DNA from 3 places in the Blautia massiliensis (ex Liu et al. 2021) genome. Region 3 is predicted to be linked to each of the others. Evidence: predicted binding sites of a transcription regulator. Region 3 holds the regulator's gene; each other region holds the start of a gene.
What was found. Region 3 encodes HrcA, which represses chaperone genes, less so after heat shock. Its sites were predicted from a motif close to TGTTAGCACTCNNNNNNNNNGAGTGCTAACA; they were not measured.

Region 1 (4,786 bases), on a different contig from region 3:
TTGTCATGGTCTGTATAGGAAATATAGATCTCGCTGTCTCTGGATTTTGGATTCTGATATACATCCAGGGACGGATGGCGGATCATGCAGGCTTCATCGATCTCCAGGAGTATCCTGGCAGTATAGCTGGCGTCTGCCAGTGCCCGGTGAAAATCCCGGTTTTTGGGAAGCTGCAGGTAGTCTGTAGCATATTCCAGGGAACGCCTGGATATTCCATCCTCGAATTTTATGCTGAAAAGTTTCTGCACATCGTAGTAATGCACCGGCCCTGGCATCAGCTTCAGAAGATTATAGTATTTCATATTGCGCTGAAGTTCCATCACATCCTGGTCTCCCCAGGTAAAAAAGCGATACTCCTCCCCGCACCATTCCAGAAATCTGCGGATTGCCCTTGGAAAAGGAATGCCTTTTTCCAGTTCATGATAATCCACGTGGATCACTTCGTGGATACTGTCGTGGATCCAGTGGTACACTTTGGGCTTGATCAGGCACTGAAAGGTATCAACGATCTCTCTTTTTTCATTTAATTTTACTGCCCCGATCTCTATGATCTCAAACGGGAGCCGACTGTCCGGATGTCTTCTTCCATCCGGATTCTGGTTCCATTCCAGGTCAAATACAATATAGTTCATGGGTTTTCTGTCCTCTTATCTGACTGCTCAGCTGCTTCATAAATGCAGCTGTTTCCGGATCGGTATCCGGCTATTTCATATTTTTGCATTCGGACACAGAATAAATCGCTTCAAACAGCTCCTGCTGGAAGCTTTCTGTATCTGCATCTGTCAAAATCATATCTTTCATTTCGTCTTCTTCGTGTAGCCACCAGCGGAAATCGCATAATGTGGCACCCCGTCCGGCACCGTCTGAACAATCCACATCCAGGAATACTTTTTCTGTTTTAAAGAACTCCGGATGGATGAGATACATAAACGGTACAGCAGCATGGATACTTGCCACGCAGCGATATTTGGAAAAATTTTCAAGTACGTAGCCAGCCATATCTCCACAGGCTCTGGCTGCCGGATCACCGGACTGGCACAGCTTCATGATCTGGTTTCTGGTGAGATTACATTTCAGGGTAGCATCCAGTCCACACATGATCAGTGGGATTCCGGAAGCGAATACGATCTTTGCCGCCTCCGGATCTGCGTAGATGTTGAATTCCGCTGCCGGTGTGATGTTTCCGCCTTTTGCTGCGCCGCCTGTAAAAACAATTTTTCTGATCTTATTCTTTATTTCAGGAAAAACCTTCAACAGAAGTGCAAGATTAGTCATTGGTGCAGTTTCGATCATTACTACCTGCTCACCCTCCGGAATGGCATTCAGAATGTCACGTATAAAAAGCACTGCATTATCAGAAGCAGCCTCTGATTTTGCTTCCGGCAGTACGCAATGGCCAAGCCCTGTCTCTCCGTGGAATTCTTCCGCATAAATTGCCGCTTTCACAAGAGGACGGTCCTGGCCTCCTGCCACCGGAATCTTCAGTCCGTAAAATTCCAACAGCTCCAGTGCATTTTTGGTCACTCTTTCTATCCTGGTACTTCCTGCAGATGTCGTCACTGCAAGCAGCTCCAGTTCATCCTGATGTGCTGCCGCATATGCCAGTGCGATCCCGTCATCGATTCCGGGATCACAGTCCATGATAACCTTGATCTTATCTCCCATATATTCACCTCTGTAAAAACTCTTTCCCCAATTTTATAGTATTGCCGAATTTCCGCTGTTTACCTGTTCCAAGTATAACAGAGTGAGGATGTAGTGTAAAGTTAATCAGAATTCGTTACTGTTCACTCCGTTCTCAGCAACACGCTTCGCGATGCACAGAATTTATGCTAATCGCATAAATTCGCGCGGTATGTCTCGGGTTTTCTGTGACCTTCGCTCACACAAAACACCTCGCGGAATATTACCAGTAAACAGTAATCAGAATTCACCTCTGTACTTCAGGCTGAAACGTAAAGAACCCCTCTGCCGGACATTGGCAGAGGGGTGGAAAAAAGGGGGTTATATTCATTTATATAAACAAATGCAATGTGCAATTTGGAGTTTTAATATCTGCAATATCCGTTTGGGTTGTTCCGGATATTGTTATTATGCTATATCCCATCACCCAGGACTTGCAATCCAGTACCGGGGCTTCACAATAAATGCTGTTCAATCAATAGAAACAAATTTCTTCTCTTCTGCTTCTTTCTTGGTCTCTTCCTTCGGGAAGGTTACATGAAGGATTCCGTTCTCATATTTCGCATGGATATCTTCATGCTTAATGCTCGAGCCTACATAAAAGCTTCTGTTGCAGGTTCCTGTATAACGTTCTCTGCGAACATATTTACCTTTATCATCCTTCTCGTCCTTCTTCTCTTCTCTGGTTGCCTGAATGTTCAGATAACCATTCTTCAGCTGGATTTTCACATCCTCTTTCTTAAATCCCGGAAGATCGATCTCCAGTTCATAATTGCCATCTACATCACGGATATCTGTCTTCATCATATCCTTCACCTGAGGATAAGCATTGGCAGCTGCCTGACGGCCTGTCGGATATCCCATAAAATCATCAAATAAATCTTCTCCGAAAATACTTGGCATTAACATAACTCATTCCTCCTGATCTATATTCGCTGCGTGCTGCGCAGGCGTTTTTAATTTACTGTTTCTGAAAACATCTGCAAATTCTGTAAGAACTTTCTCCGGAAGATTTCTTTTTTCTCTCTTCCTTTGTTCTGTATGTACTATAACACGCATTATTAGCACTGTCAAGAGGTGAGTGCTAATTTCACACTTTCTTCACATTTCACGTAATTTTACGATCCATTTTTCCGATACATATGTCTGAAGCGCCGAAGATAGAAGGACTCCCAGGATCAGAAATGGAACTGCCTGTAAAAACACTCCCATAAATACATAAATATAATAACTGCTTTCATAAAAGAGAGCCCACGTCTGCTGAATACAGGAAAGAACATCTGTATCGGGACCATGGATTCCGTATTCAGTGCAGTGGAGATATGCTTCATGAGATCTGTCGAATAATACATCTGATCGATACCGGGACGGTAATAAGGCAGGCTACCGCACCAGATAGCATGACTGCAACATCCTGGAATAGGAACTGGGAATTAAGAATGATCTCCAGGCTATATTGCTGTGTCTGAATGTATGAAAATAATAAAATAGTTCCTCCAAGATAAGCAAACAGCAACGTATTTACCGTTGTACCGATAATTTCTTTCCCAACCTGATAGCCGGAAGCTGTAAGCTCTTTCGCTGTCAGACTGTTTTTATGAGTCCAGACTTCATATACAGAAGATGTTACAGATAATGCTGTATCGATAACAGCCCCAAGAGTACTGAAAACAGTTACAAATATTCCTACATGAAGCATGTTAATATGAAGGTCCGTAATGTAATAATACATAAAATCGTCTTCCGAAATCTGCAGCTCATTTAACCCGTAACTTCCTGATCTCCATGTAATAATATAAATCGGAATAAACAAAAGTAACATTACCAGCAGTGTAGCCAGAAAAGCCGCCCGCGTCTTTGGATTATTTCCGTTCTGATAAAACAGAGAAATATAGCAGACACCTGCACCTGCCACCAATATCAGGAGCAGTACAGGAAAACCGGCAGATATCAGCATAATTGAAAAAAACAAAATTACAATATTCCCCGCCAGTGTCATAATTGACATGGCTCCACGCTCTCCGCCAATCAAGATCACCAGAAAAATTAAAATCAATGCAAGAAAAATGATCATTCTCTGACACCCCTTTTCCGTGATGGTATTTTCATAATCACTGAAGCAATAAAAACAGATACCGGTATTGCCAGTACAATTCCAATACTTTCTATCAGAAAACGACAGATATCATATGGAATGTGATATCTCACGATCGTTATAAAGCTCATATCATTATTCATCTTAAGTATGAACATGGGAATCATGCCGCTTGCCAGAACAAACAGCAGTACATTTATCATGGTTCCCATAATATCATATCCGATTTCACGACCGGAATGTATCAGTCTTCTCAGAGAAACCGATGGATTTTTCCGCACGATCTCTCCTACTGCTGCGCTGATCGTCACCGTCACATCCATAATTGCACCAAGTCCTGTCAGCATAATATCTGCCCAGAATATATCTGCTGAATTGCCTGTACTTCCAAGGTATTCCAGATTGGAATAATCCAGATCTCCGTACATATAAATAGAAAATTCAAACAATGCCATGATCAGAAACAGAACACACAGTGTTGAAAGAACTGAGGAAAATGTTTTTCTATGAATTCCATTTAAGCAGATCAATGTAGTCAGTGAAAAAAGAACTGCGATGACATTACAGATATTTAAAATATTTTCCCTTCTGTAAAAGCCTGAAATCCATACGCAAATATGACTGTATTCAGTATCAGTGATATGATCGTGTAAAATCCCTGCTTTCCTGTAATGCAGATCAGAAGAAAAAATAATCCTCCTGCCAGTAATACCAGATACCAATCCCTTTTTACAGAACGTATCGTTTTTCCGGGGCTTTCCTTTGAACCGCTTAAAAGAACGGTGTCTCCTTTATGATATTTCTTGGTCTGAACCTGAGAAGATGTATATTCATTAGAGACCATTATTTTTTCCCCTTTATGCGAACCGTTTAATATCCGTGCCGTAATATTCTGAGTATAGTAATATTCTTTTGAGCCCCTGGTTCCTTCTCTGCTCAGAGTCTGTTTTTCTGTTACGGAACATATTTTTGCCAGCGGTGTATGATAAAATCGGGAATTACAGCAGG
Region 2 (4,786 bases), on a different contig from region 3:
GCGGGGTTAATAACAATACCGGCAATTGTCAGAGAAATGACGGATGATGAAGCTGTTATTGCCATGGTAGATGCAAACATCCAAAGAGAAGAACTGCTTCCGAGTGAAAAGGCATTCGCTTATAAGATGAAGCTAGAAGCAATGAAAAGGCAAGGAAGTAGAACTGATTTAACTTTGTCTCAAAATGAGACGAAGTTGCGATCTGATGAGATATTAAGCAAGCAAGTAGGTGAAAGTAGAGCGCAGGTTCAAAGATATATTCGTTTGACAGAACTTATCCCAGTGTGAAGATTTTGTGAACTTTGCGAAATAAAATAATTACTGATATTAGATTCAGCGGAATAGATTCCAGATGTTAATCATTAATTAAGAGGAAACAAAAAAGTCGTTTAAAATTAAATGGTGACGAATTATTAAACTTGTGATAGAATGAAAAAAACATTGAAAGAAGCTGAACTAAATGGATACACAAATTGATATCATATTGCAGGGAGGACAGTTTAAAAAGCTGTTAGAGGAACAGAGCGTTGAATTACGAGAAAAATATGATATGAAAAGAGCAGAACTGGAGATATTATACTTCCTGTCAAAATGCGGAACACATAATACCTCTACGGATATCCACCATCAGTTGATGATGAACCGTGGACATATTTCGCAGGCAGTTGACAGTCTCTGCAGGAGAAATTATCTTATTGCGATACCGGATAAGAATGATAGAAGATATATTCATTATGAAATATCTGATTATGCGAAGGATCTGGTAACAGAAATGACGAAGAGAAGGGAAGCAATGAACGGGATGATTTTAAAAGGTGTGTCGGAAGAAGAATTGAAGGTTTTTCGGGAAGTATCGGAAAAAATCAGGAAAAATATAAATGAATTAATTTAGATGATTAAAAGATGCAAAGTAATGGTTAAGGTGCTTCGCATCTTTTTTAAATTATTTTGGAAACCTATTGACAAGAGAAATACAGGTGATATAATACTTTAAAAATAAATAATTTAAAAATAAAACATGTTTCGCGAGAAACATATTTTTTGCGGAACACGATGGCACTCAACAAGCAAGAGTGCTAACAAAAGAAAGGCAGGTTATTCATATGAAATTAAAACCATTGGGTGACAAAGTAGTTCTTCAGTATCAGGATGTTGAAGAAAAGACAGAATCAGGAATCATTCTGCCAGACAGCGCAAAAGAGAAACCGCAGGAAGCTGTAGTAATTGCAGTTGGTCCGGGAAAATGTAAAGACGGACAGAGGGTTGCCATGCAGGTAAAAGAAGGAGATAAAGTCATTATTTCTGAATACGGCGGCACAGAAGTAAAAATTGGCGACGAAGAATATAAAATTGTAATCCAGGATGACATTCTGGCAATTGTCGAGTAATAGAAACAGTAGAAAGAAGGAAATTATCATGGCAAAAGAGATTAGTTTTGATATTGATGTTCGAAAAAAAATGGAAGCCGGCGTAGACAGACTGGCAAATACAGTAAAAGTAACATTGGGACCAAAAGGAAGAAATGTTGTACTGGATAAATCTTACGGTGCACCATTAATTACAAACGATGGTGTGACCATTGCAAAAGAGATCGAACTGGAAGATCGTTTTGAAAATATGGGCGCACAGCTTGTAAAAGAGGTGGCTACCAAGACAAACGACATTGCAGGAGATGGAACAACAACAGCTACAGTTCTGGCACAGGCACTTGTAAAAGAAGGAATGAAAAATATCGCAGCAGGTGCAAATGCCATTGTTTTAAGAAAAGGAATGAAGAAGGCAGCAGATGTGGCTGTGCAGGCAATTGAAGAAATGAGCCATCCTGTTACCGGTAAGGATCATATTGCAAAAGTAGCTGCAATCTCTTCCGGTAATGAAGAAGTCGGTGAGATGATTGCCGATGCAATGGAAAAAGTCGGAGAGAACGGCGTTATTACGATTGAAGAATCAAAGACCATGAAGACGGAGATCGACGTAGTCGAAGGTATGCAGTTTGACAATGGATATCTTTCCGGATATATGTGTGATGATAAAGAAAAAATGATCGCCAACATGGAGGATCCTTATATCCTCATGACAGATAAGAAGATTTCAAACATCCAGGATATCCTTCCTGTTTTGGAAAATGTGATGAGAGAGAGGAAAGAACTCCTGATCATTGCAGAAGATGTGGAGGGAGAGGCACTTACCACATTGATTGTCAACAGACTGAGAGGCACTCTGAAGGTCGTTGCTGTAAAGGCACCGGGATATGGTGACAGCAGAAAGGCAATGCTTGAAGATATCGCAACACTTACCGGCGGTCAGGTGATCATGGAAGATCTGGGACTTGAACTTAAAGATACCACGATGGACATGCTTGGCCGTGCAAAATCTGTAAAGGTTACAAAGGAAAATACTACGATCGTAGACGGTGCCGGGAACAAGGAAGACATTGATGCACGCATTGCCAGCCTGAAGAGACAGATGGCTGAAACAACATCCGATTTTGATAAAGATAAACTCATGGACCGTATCGCTAAGATGGGCGGAGGCGTTGCAGTGATCCGTGTCGGCGCGGCAACAGAAACAGAAATGAAGGAAGCTAAATACCGCATGGAAGATGCCATGAACGCAACAAAAGCAGCCGTATCGGAAGGCATTATCTGCGGCGGCGGATCTGCATATATCCATGCACAGAAAAAGGTAGAGGAACTGTTGGCAGCCCTGGAGGGTGATGAGAAGACCGGAGCCGGAATCGTAGCAAAGGCACTGGAAGCACCACTGTATACGATTGTGGAAAATGCCGGTCTGGAAGGCCCGGTTATCGTAGACAAGGTAAAGAAGAGTGAGCCTGGCATGGGATTTGATGCAGCCTCAGAAACCTTTGTGGATATGATGAAACAGGGTATTATTGATCCGGTGAAGGTAACAAAGAACGCATTAATGAATGCGGTAAGTGTGGCAGCTACACTTCTTACTACAGAAGCTGCGGTAGCGGACATTAAAGAAAATACACCTGCGCCGCAGCCACAGCCGGAAATGTATTAAAGAGAACAGGTAAAATCAAATAACTGGAGAGCAACAAAATGGGGAGATGGCTGGTACATCTCCTCTTTTTGTTCTCTTTTATTATTTTTATATGAAATGAGGCTCATTATGAAATATGCAGTTATATATCAGTCAAAAAGTGGCAATACACGTTTAATAGCAGAAAAGATCTATGGTGCTTTAAATACAGAGGATAAAACAATTGTAGATATTGATACAGAGCAGGATATACCTGCGGCGGATGTCTATCTGATCGGGTTTGGAATTCATGGTTATTCCTGCAGCATGGATATCTCAGATGTATTTGAGCAGATTACAGGCGGAAAATATGCAGTGTTCGTTACCTGCGGTTATGTGCCGACAGAACAATATAAAGAAAAGCTTGAAAAAAATCTTGAAGTCTGGTACCCGGACGAGGGAGAGTATCTGGGAATGTTTCTCTGTCAGGGGAATGTGGAGTCAGATAGAAGGAAAATTATGATCAGTCAGATGCCAAGTAAAGAAAAAGAGATGCAGCAGATGTTTCGACTGGGAAATACCCATCCGGATGAAGAAGATCTGGAAAATGCGGTTGATTTTGCCATTAAAATTCAGGCAGAAATTGGGGATTAAATAAGAAAATAACATGTATTGATGTAAATAAAAAGAGAGGAGCGGTTGAAGATGCCAGAGCAGAGAGAAATATTGAATGCAAATGAAATCAGAAAGTTTACAAATGAATTAACCTATCGTCGGTATCTGATGAACAAAGGAAAAATACAGGAACTGTTTCGTAAAATGACACTTCAGGAGTATATTGCTTTGTATACTATAGAATCTGAGAGAGAAAATTCTCCGAATAATAATGGGAGAACGTATTTAAAGGATTTATCAGAAAAGATGCAGCTGACAATACGGCAGACATCAAAAATGGTAGAAAAGCTGAAAGATCGTGGACTGGTACTGTGGTCTTATGAAGGAAGCGGAAGTGAAGGAACATATGTGACTGTTACAGAAACGGGACAGAAACTGTTTAAGGGTCAGGAAATGATTCTGAGAGAATGTTATGGAAAAGTGATCAACAAATTCGGAAAAGATAATTTGATCATGTTATTAAAAATGATGAAACAACTGGATAACCTGATGTGCAGCGAAATAAAAGGGATGGGAGAGGTCGATTCGTATGGGAGAGCTGATGAAGCGGATGAATGATTATGCTGTGCAGAATGAAGCTATCTGCCGGAAAAATGATCATATTGATCCTAGATTGTATGAAGAGTTTGGTGTTAACCGGGGGCTGCGGGATGAAAATGGAAAAGGTGTGCTTACCGGTTTGACTAAGATTTCCCGTATTGTATCATCATGTGTGAAAGATGGAGAAAAAGTACCTTGTGACGGGGAATTGTGGTATCGTGGATATAAGGTAGAAAAATTGATTGGCAATCTTGGAGAAGAACAGCTTGGTTTTGAAAAGATCGCTTATCTTCTGTTGATGGGGGAATTGCCTTCAGAAGATGAAGAAAAAAAGTTCCGGGAAGTGATTGGCACATGCAGAACGCTTCCAACGAACTTTACCAGAGATGTTATTATGAAGGCACCATCTGAGGATATTATGAATTCAATGACAAGAAGTATTCTGACACTGGCTGCTTATGATAAAAAGGCAAAAGACATCAGCGTCAGTAATTCGTTGCGTCAGTGCATCCAACTGATTAGTGAATTTCCACTCCTTGCTGTATATGCATATCATGCCTATAATCATTACGAAAAAAACCAG
Region 3 (4,786 bases):
GCGGACAACCGCCAGGCCAAAATAGCAACTCTTCTGACATCAGGAGATGATTCTGTTGATCTGATCACAGTAAATGATGAGATGATATCCGAATTTAAGCATAAGGGATTTCTTCTTCCGCTGGAAGATACGGTTATGACAGAGGAGACAGCGGCGAATTTTCCACAGGAATACCTGAAAGAAATATGCATGTCAGACGGACATATTTTTTCGGTACCGTTCAAAATGGATATCATGGCATTCTGGGTGAATCAGGAATTGCTGGATCAGGCTGGTCTGGACAGACTCTCCTGTCTCAGTGATCTTGAGATCCTTCAGAAAAAGCTTCAGAATACGGGAAAATATGCATACGGGGATGCATGGGAGATTTCTTACATATATAATAGTATCAGCGAGTATGTCGATTTTTTCGGAGGAGATTATACAGACTGGACGGATCCGAAAACAAGAGAAGCGGCAGAATATATGAGGCGAATGCTGGATACAGGGATGATATCAGAGGAGAATCTGATCGACCAGCATGACCAGCTGAATGAAAAATTTATAAACGGCCAGTATGGATGTATGTTCATGTATACCGGTGCGTTGAGTACCTTTCAGAATGCAGGCGTGTATAGAAAAGATAAGATCCATATGGCACCATTTCCGGAATTTGACGAGAAGGTGACCAATATCGCAACCTGGCAGTATGTACTGAATAAAAATTATGATCATAAAGAAGCAGCTCTGAAGTTCCTTCAGTATGTGTCCGGATATGAGGCCAGTAAAAATTACGGACAGCTGACAAAAATGTGTCCGGCAAGACTGGATGTGATCGAGGATAAGAATTTTGATCTGGATGGCATTGAAATGATCCGGCAATATCTGAAAGATTATAAGCTGAAGGCAAGACCACTGTGTGCCGATTCCATAGAAGCTGTTTCGGCTATGGGTACGGAATTTCAGAAATATGTGCTGGGACAGAAAACAGAAGCGGAATTTTTTACCGGAGCACAGAACTGTATAGACCAGTATTACAAAAAAGCATCGTACTGATGCTTTTTTTGTTGCGAAAAAATAAGAACTTTTTTTCAAAACATATTGACAAATAATTTACATGGTGATATCTTAAAGACTGTGGATGTTAGCACTCCACTAAAATGAGTGCTAACAGATATAAAAAAAGAATCAACATCCGTCAGGAAGAATAAAAAGGAAAGGAGATGGCTTCATGGAAGAGGTGTTGAATGAGCGCAAGCAAAAAATCTTAAAAGCAATCATCAAGACCTATATGGAAACCGGAGAACCGGTTGGTTCCAGGACCATTTCCAAGTATGCGGATCTCAATGTCAGTTCCGCAACGATCCGAAATGAAATGTCAGACCTGACAGATATGGGCTATATCGTCCAGCCTCATACCTCAGCAGGAAGGATTCCTTCAGATAAAGGCTACAGACTTTACGTCAATGAGCTGATGAAGGAGAAGGAAGCAGAGGTTGCAGAGCTGCGAGATCTGATCATTGAGAAGACAGATAAGATGGATAAGGTGCTTAAGAAGGTTGCGAAGGTTCTTGCTTCCAATACCAACTATGCTACCATGGTTTCCGTTCCGCAGTACAGCGGCAACAAGATCAAGTTCATCCAGCTGTCGAGAATGAGCGAGCTTCAGCTTGTGGCAGTGGTTGTCAGTGACAACAACACAGTTCGGAACCAGATCATCAATCTGGATGAGGAAATGGACGACCAGACGATCCTGAAACTGAATCTTCTTCTTAACACCAATCTCAATGGGATCCCGATCCAGGATATCAACCTTGGGATGATCGCCAGACTGAAGGAACAGGCAGGCAGCCACAGCGGTGTGGTGGCAACGGTTCTGGATGCAGTGGCAGCCACCATTCATGTGGAAGAGGAAGATATGGAGATCTATACTTCAGGTGCAACTAACATCTTCAAGTATCCGGAGCTTGCCGATAAAGAGAAGGCAACGGAGCTGATCTCCGCATTTGAGGAGAAGCATGAACTTGCCGATCTTGTAAAAGAACAGATGTCAGATGGAGAGAATACAGGAATCCAGGTTTACATCGGTGATGAGATGCCGATCCAGACCATGAAGGACTGCAGCATTGTAACTGCCAGATATGAACTGGGAGACGGAATGTACGGAACCATCGGGATCATCGGTCCCAAACGAATGGATTATGAGAATGTAGTGGACAGTCTGAAGGAACTGAAGAATCATCTGGATGACGTTTTGAAAAAGAAGAAAACTTAGAAAGGCGGTAGAAAAAAAGTGTCGGAGGAAACAAAGAAAACATCCGAAGAGCAGGAAGCGGAGAAGGAAATCCCCGTAACTGACGGAGATCAGGAAGAAGAAAACCTGACACCGGAGGGAGAAGATCTGCCGGAGGAAGAAAACAATACTCCAGGCGAAGAAGCTGCCTCAGAGGATAAAAAAGAAGAAAAATCAAAAACTTCCTTCTTCGGAAAGAAGAAAAAAGATAAATCTGAGCAGAAGGTGGAGGAACTTACCGATCGCCTGAAGCGTACCATGGCTGAATTTGATAATTTCCGTAAAAGAACGGAAAAAGAAAAATCCAGCATGTACATCATCGGAGCAAAAGAGATCGTTGAAAAGATCCTGCCGGTTGTGGATAACTTCGAAAGAGGTCTTGCACAGGCACAGGAAGGTGATGCTTTTGCAGATGGAATGAAAATGATCTACAAGCAGCTTACCACAACACTGGATGAGCTTGGTGTGAAGCCGATCGAAGCAGTGGGAAAGGAATTCAACCCGGATTTCCATAATGCAGTGATGCATGTGGAGGATGAAGAGGTTGGAGAGAACATCGTGGTGGAAGAATTCCAGAAGGGTTACACCTACAAGGATTTCGTAGTACGCCACAGTATGGTAAAGGTTGCGAACTAACTGACAACAAACTTTATTTTAACAGATACAGACTAAAACAGGAGGAAAAAATCATGGGAAAGATTATTGGTATTGACTTAGGTACAACAAACAGCTGTGTAGCCGTAATGGAAGGTGGACAGCCGACAGTTATCGCAAATACAGAAGGCGCAAGAACAACACCATCCGTTGTAGCATTCACAAAAACAGGAGAGCGTCTGGTAGGTGAGCCTGCAAAACGTCAGGCAGTTACAAATGCAGACAGGACGATCTCTTCTATCAAAAGAGAGATGGGTACCGATTACCGTGTAACCATCGATGACAAGAAATATTCTCCACAGGAGATCTCCGCAATGATCCTTCAGAAACTGAAAAAGGATGCAGAGGCATATCTTGGTGAGAAAGTAACAGAGGCAGTTATCACAGTTCCGGCTTACTTCAACGATGCTCAGCGTCAGGCAACCAAAGATGCAGGTAAGATCGCAGGTCTTGATGTAAAACGTATCATCAACGAGCCTACAGCAGCAGCTCTTGCATATGGTCTTGACAATGAGAAAGAGCAGAAGATCATGGTATACGACCTTGGCGGCGGTACATTCGATGTATCCGTGATCGAGATCGGTGATGGCGTTATCGAGGTTCTTTCCACAGCTGGTAATAACCGTCTTGGTGGAGATGACTTTGATAAGAAAGTTACAGATTACATGCTTGCTGAGTTCAAGAGAACAGAGGGCGTAGACTTAAGCAACGACAAGATGGCTCTTCAGAGACTGAAAGAGGCAGCTGAGAAGGCTAAGAAAGAGCTTTCTTCCGCAACAACAACAAACATCAACCTTCCGTTTATCACAGCTACAGCTGAGGGACCGAAGCATTTTGATATGAACCTTACAAGAGCTAAATTTGATGAGCTGACACATGACCTTGTAGAGATGACTGCAGAGCCGGTTCGCCGTGCACTGTCTGATGCAGGTATCACAGCTTCTGAGCTTGGCCAGGTACTTCTGGTTGGTGGTTCTTCCCGTATCCCGGCTGTACAGGATAAGGTAAGACAGTTAACTGGCAAAGAGCCAAGCAAGAACCTGAACCCGGATGAGTGTGTTGCACTTGGTGCTTCCGTACAGGGTGGTAAACTTGCAGGTGATGCAGGTGCCGGTGATATCCTTCTTCTGGATGTTACTCCACTGTCACTGTCCATCGAGACAATGGGTGGTATCGCAACTCGTCTGATCGAGAGAAATACTACAATTCCTACAAAGAAGAGCCAGATCTTCTCCACAGCAGCAGATAACCAGACAGCTGTAGATATCAATGTTGTACAGGGTGAGCGTCAGTTCGCGAAAGACAACAAATCCCTCGGCCAGTTCCGTCTGGATGGAATCCCGCCAGCACGTCGTGGAGTTCCGCAGATTGAGGTAACATTTGATATTGATGCCAACGGTATCGTTAATGTATCCGCTAAAGACCTTGGAACAGGTAAAGAGCAGCACATCACAATCACAGCTGGTTCCAATATGTCCGATTCCGATATCGACAAAGCTGTCAAAGAAGCAGCTGAGTTCGAGGCTCAGGATAAGAAACGTAAAGAGGCAATCGATACAAGAAACAATGCAGACTCCATGGTATTCCAGGTTGAGAATGCTCTGAAGGAAGCTGGCGACAAGCTTGACGCAAACGATAAAGCAAGTGTTGAGGCTGACCTTAATGCACTGAAAGATCTTCTTGCACAGACAGCAAATGCTCAGGAGCTTACTGATTCTCAGGTTGCAGATATCAAGGCTGCACAGGAGAAGATGATGGAGAGCGCTCAGAAACTGTTCTCCAAGATGTATGAGCAGACTCAGGGAGCTCAGGGTCAGGCTGGTCCTGGACCGGATATGGGCAACATGGGCGGAAACGCTG

Region 1: ACTNDQ_RS01305 (Hsp20/alpha crystallin family protein) is a predicted target of HrcA. The motif match lies at 2,743-2,773, and genes of this name have one in related genera.
Region 2: ACTNDQ_RS14635 (co-chaperone GroES) is a predicted target of HrcA. The motif match lies at 1,052-1,082, and genes of this name have one in related genera.

What each region holds. Positions count from the first base shown of each region.
Region 1 covers NZ_JBQHWA010000002.1:133,153-137,938, forward strand. The annotation lists gene ACTNDQ_RS01295 (3'-5' exonuclease) at 1-632, opposite strand, end outside; gene ACTNDQ_RS01300 (nucleoside hydrolase) at 703-1,665, opposite strand; gene ACTNDQ_RS01305 (Hsp20/alpha crystallin family protein) at 2,155-2,592, opposite strand; gene ACTNDQ_RS01310 (YibE/F family protein) at 3,011-3,757, opposite strand; gene ACTNDQ_RS01315 (YibE/F family protein) at 3,754-4,455, opposite strand; gene ACTNDQ_RS01320 (hypothetical protein) at 4,350-4,622, opposite strand.
Region 2 covers NZ_JBQHWA010000053.1:36-4,821, forward strand. The annotation lists partial or broken gene ACTNDQ_RS14625 (ParB/RepB/Spo0J family partition protein) at 1-282, shown strand, start outside; gene ACTNDQ_RS14630 (MarR family winged helix-turn-helix transcriptional regulator) at 551-892, shown strand; gene ACTNDQ_RS14635 (co-chaperone GroES) at 1,104-1,388, shown strand; gene groL (chaperonin GroEL) at 1,417-3,030, shown strand; gene ACTNDQ_RS14645 (flavodoxin family protein) at 3,139-3,642, shown strand; gene ACTNDQ_RS14650 (MarR family winged helix-turn-helix transcriptional regulator) at 3,694-4,221, shown strand; gene ACTNDQ_RS14655 (citrate/2-methylcitrate synthase) at 4,205-4,786, shown strand, end outside.
Region 3 covers NZ_JBQHWA010000017.1:14,341-19,126, forward strand. The annotation lists gene ACTNDQ_RS08470 (ABC transporter substrate-binding protein) at 1-1,035, shown strand, start outside; gene hrcA (heat-inducible transcriptional repressor HrcA) at 1,211-2,254, shown strand; gene grpE (nucleotide exchange factor GrpE) at 2,273-2,908, shown strand; gene dnaK (molecular chaperone DnaK) at 2,962-4,786, shown strand, end outside.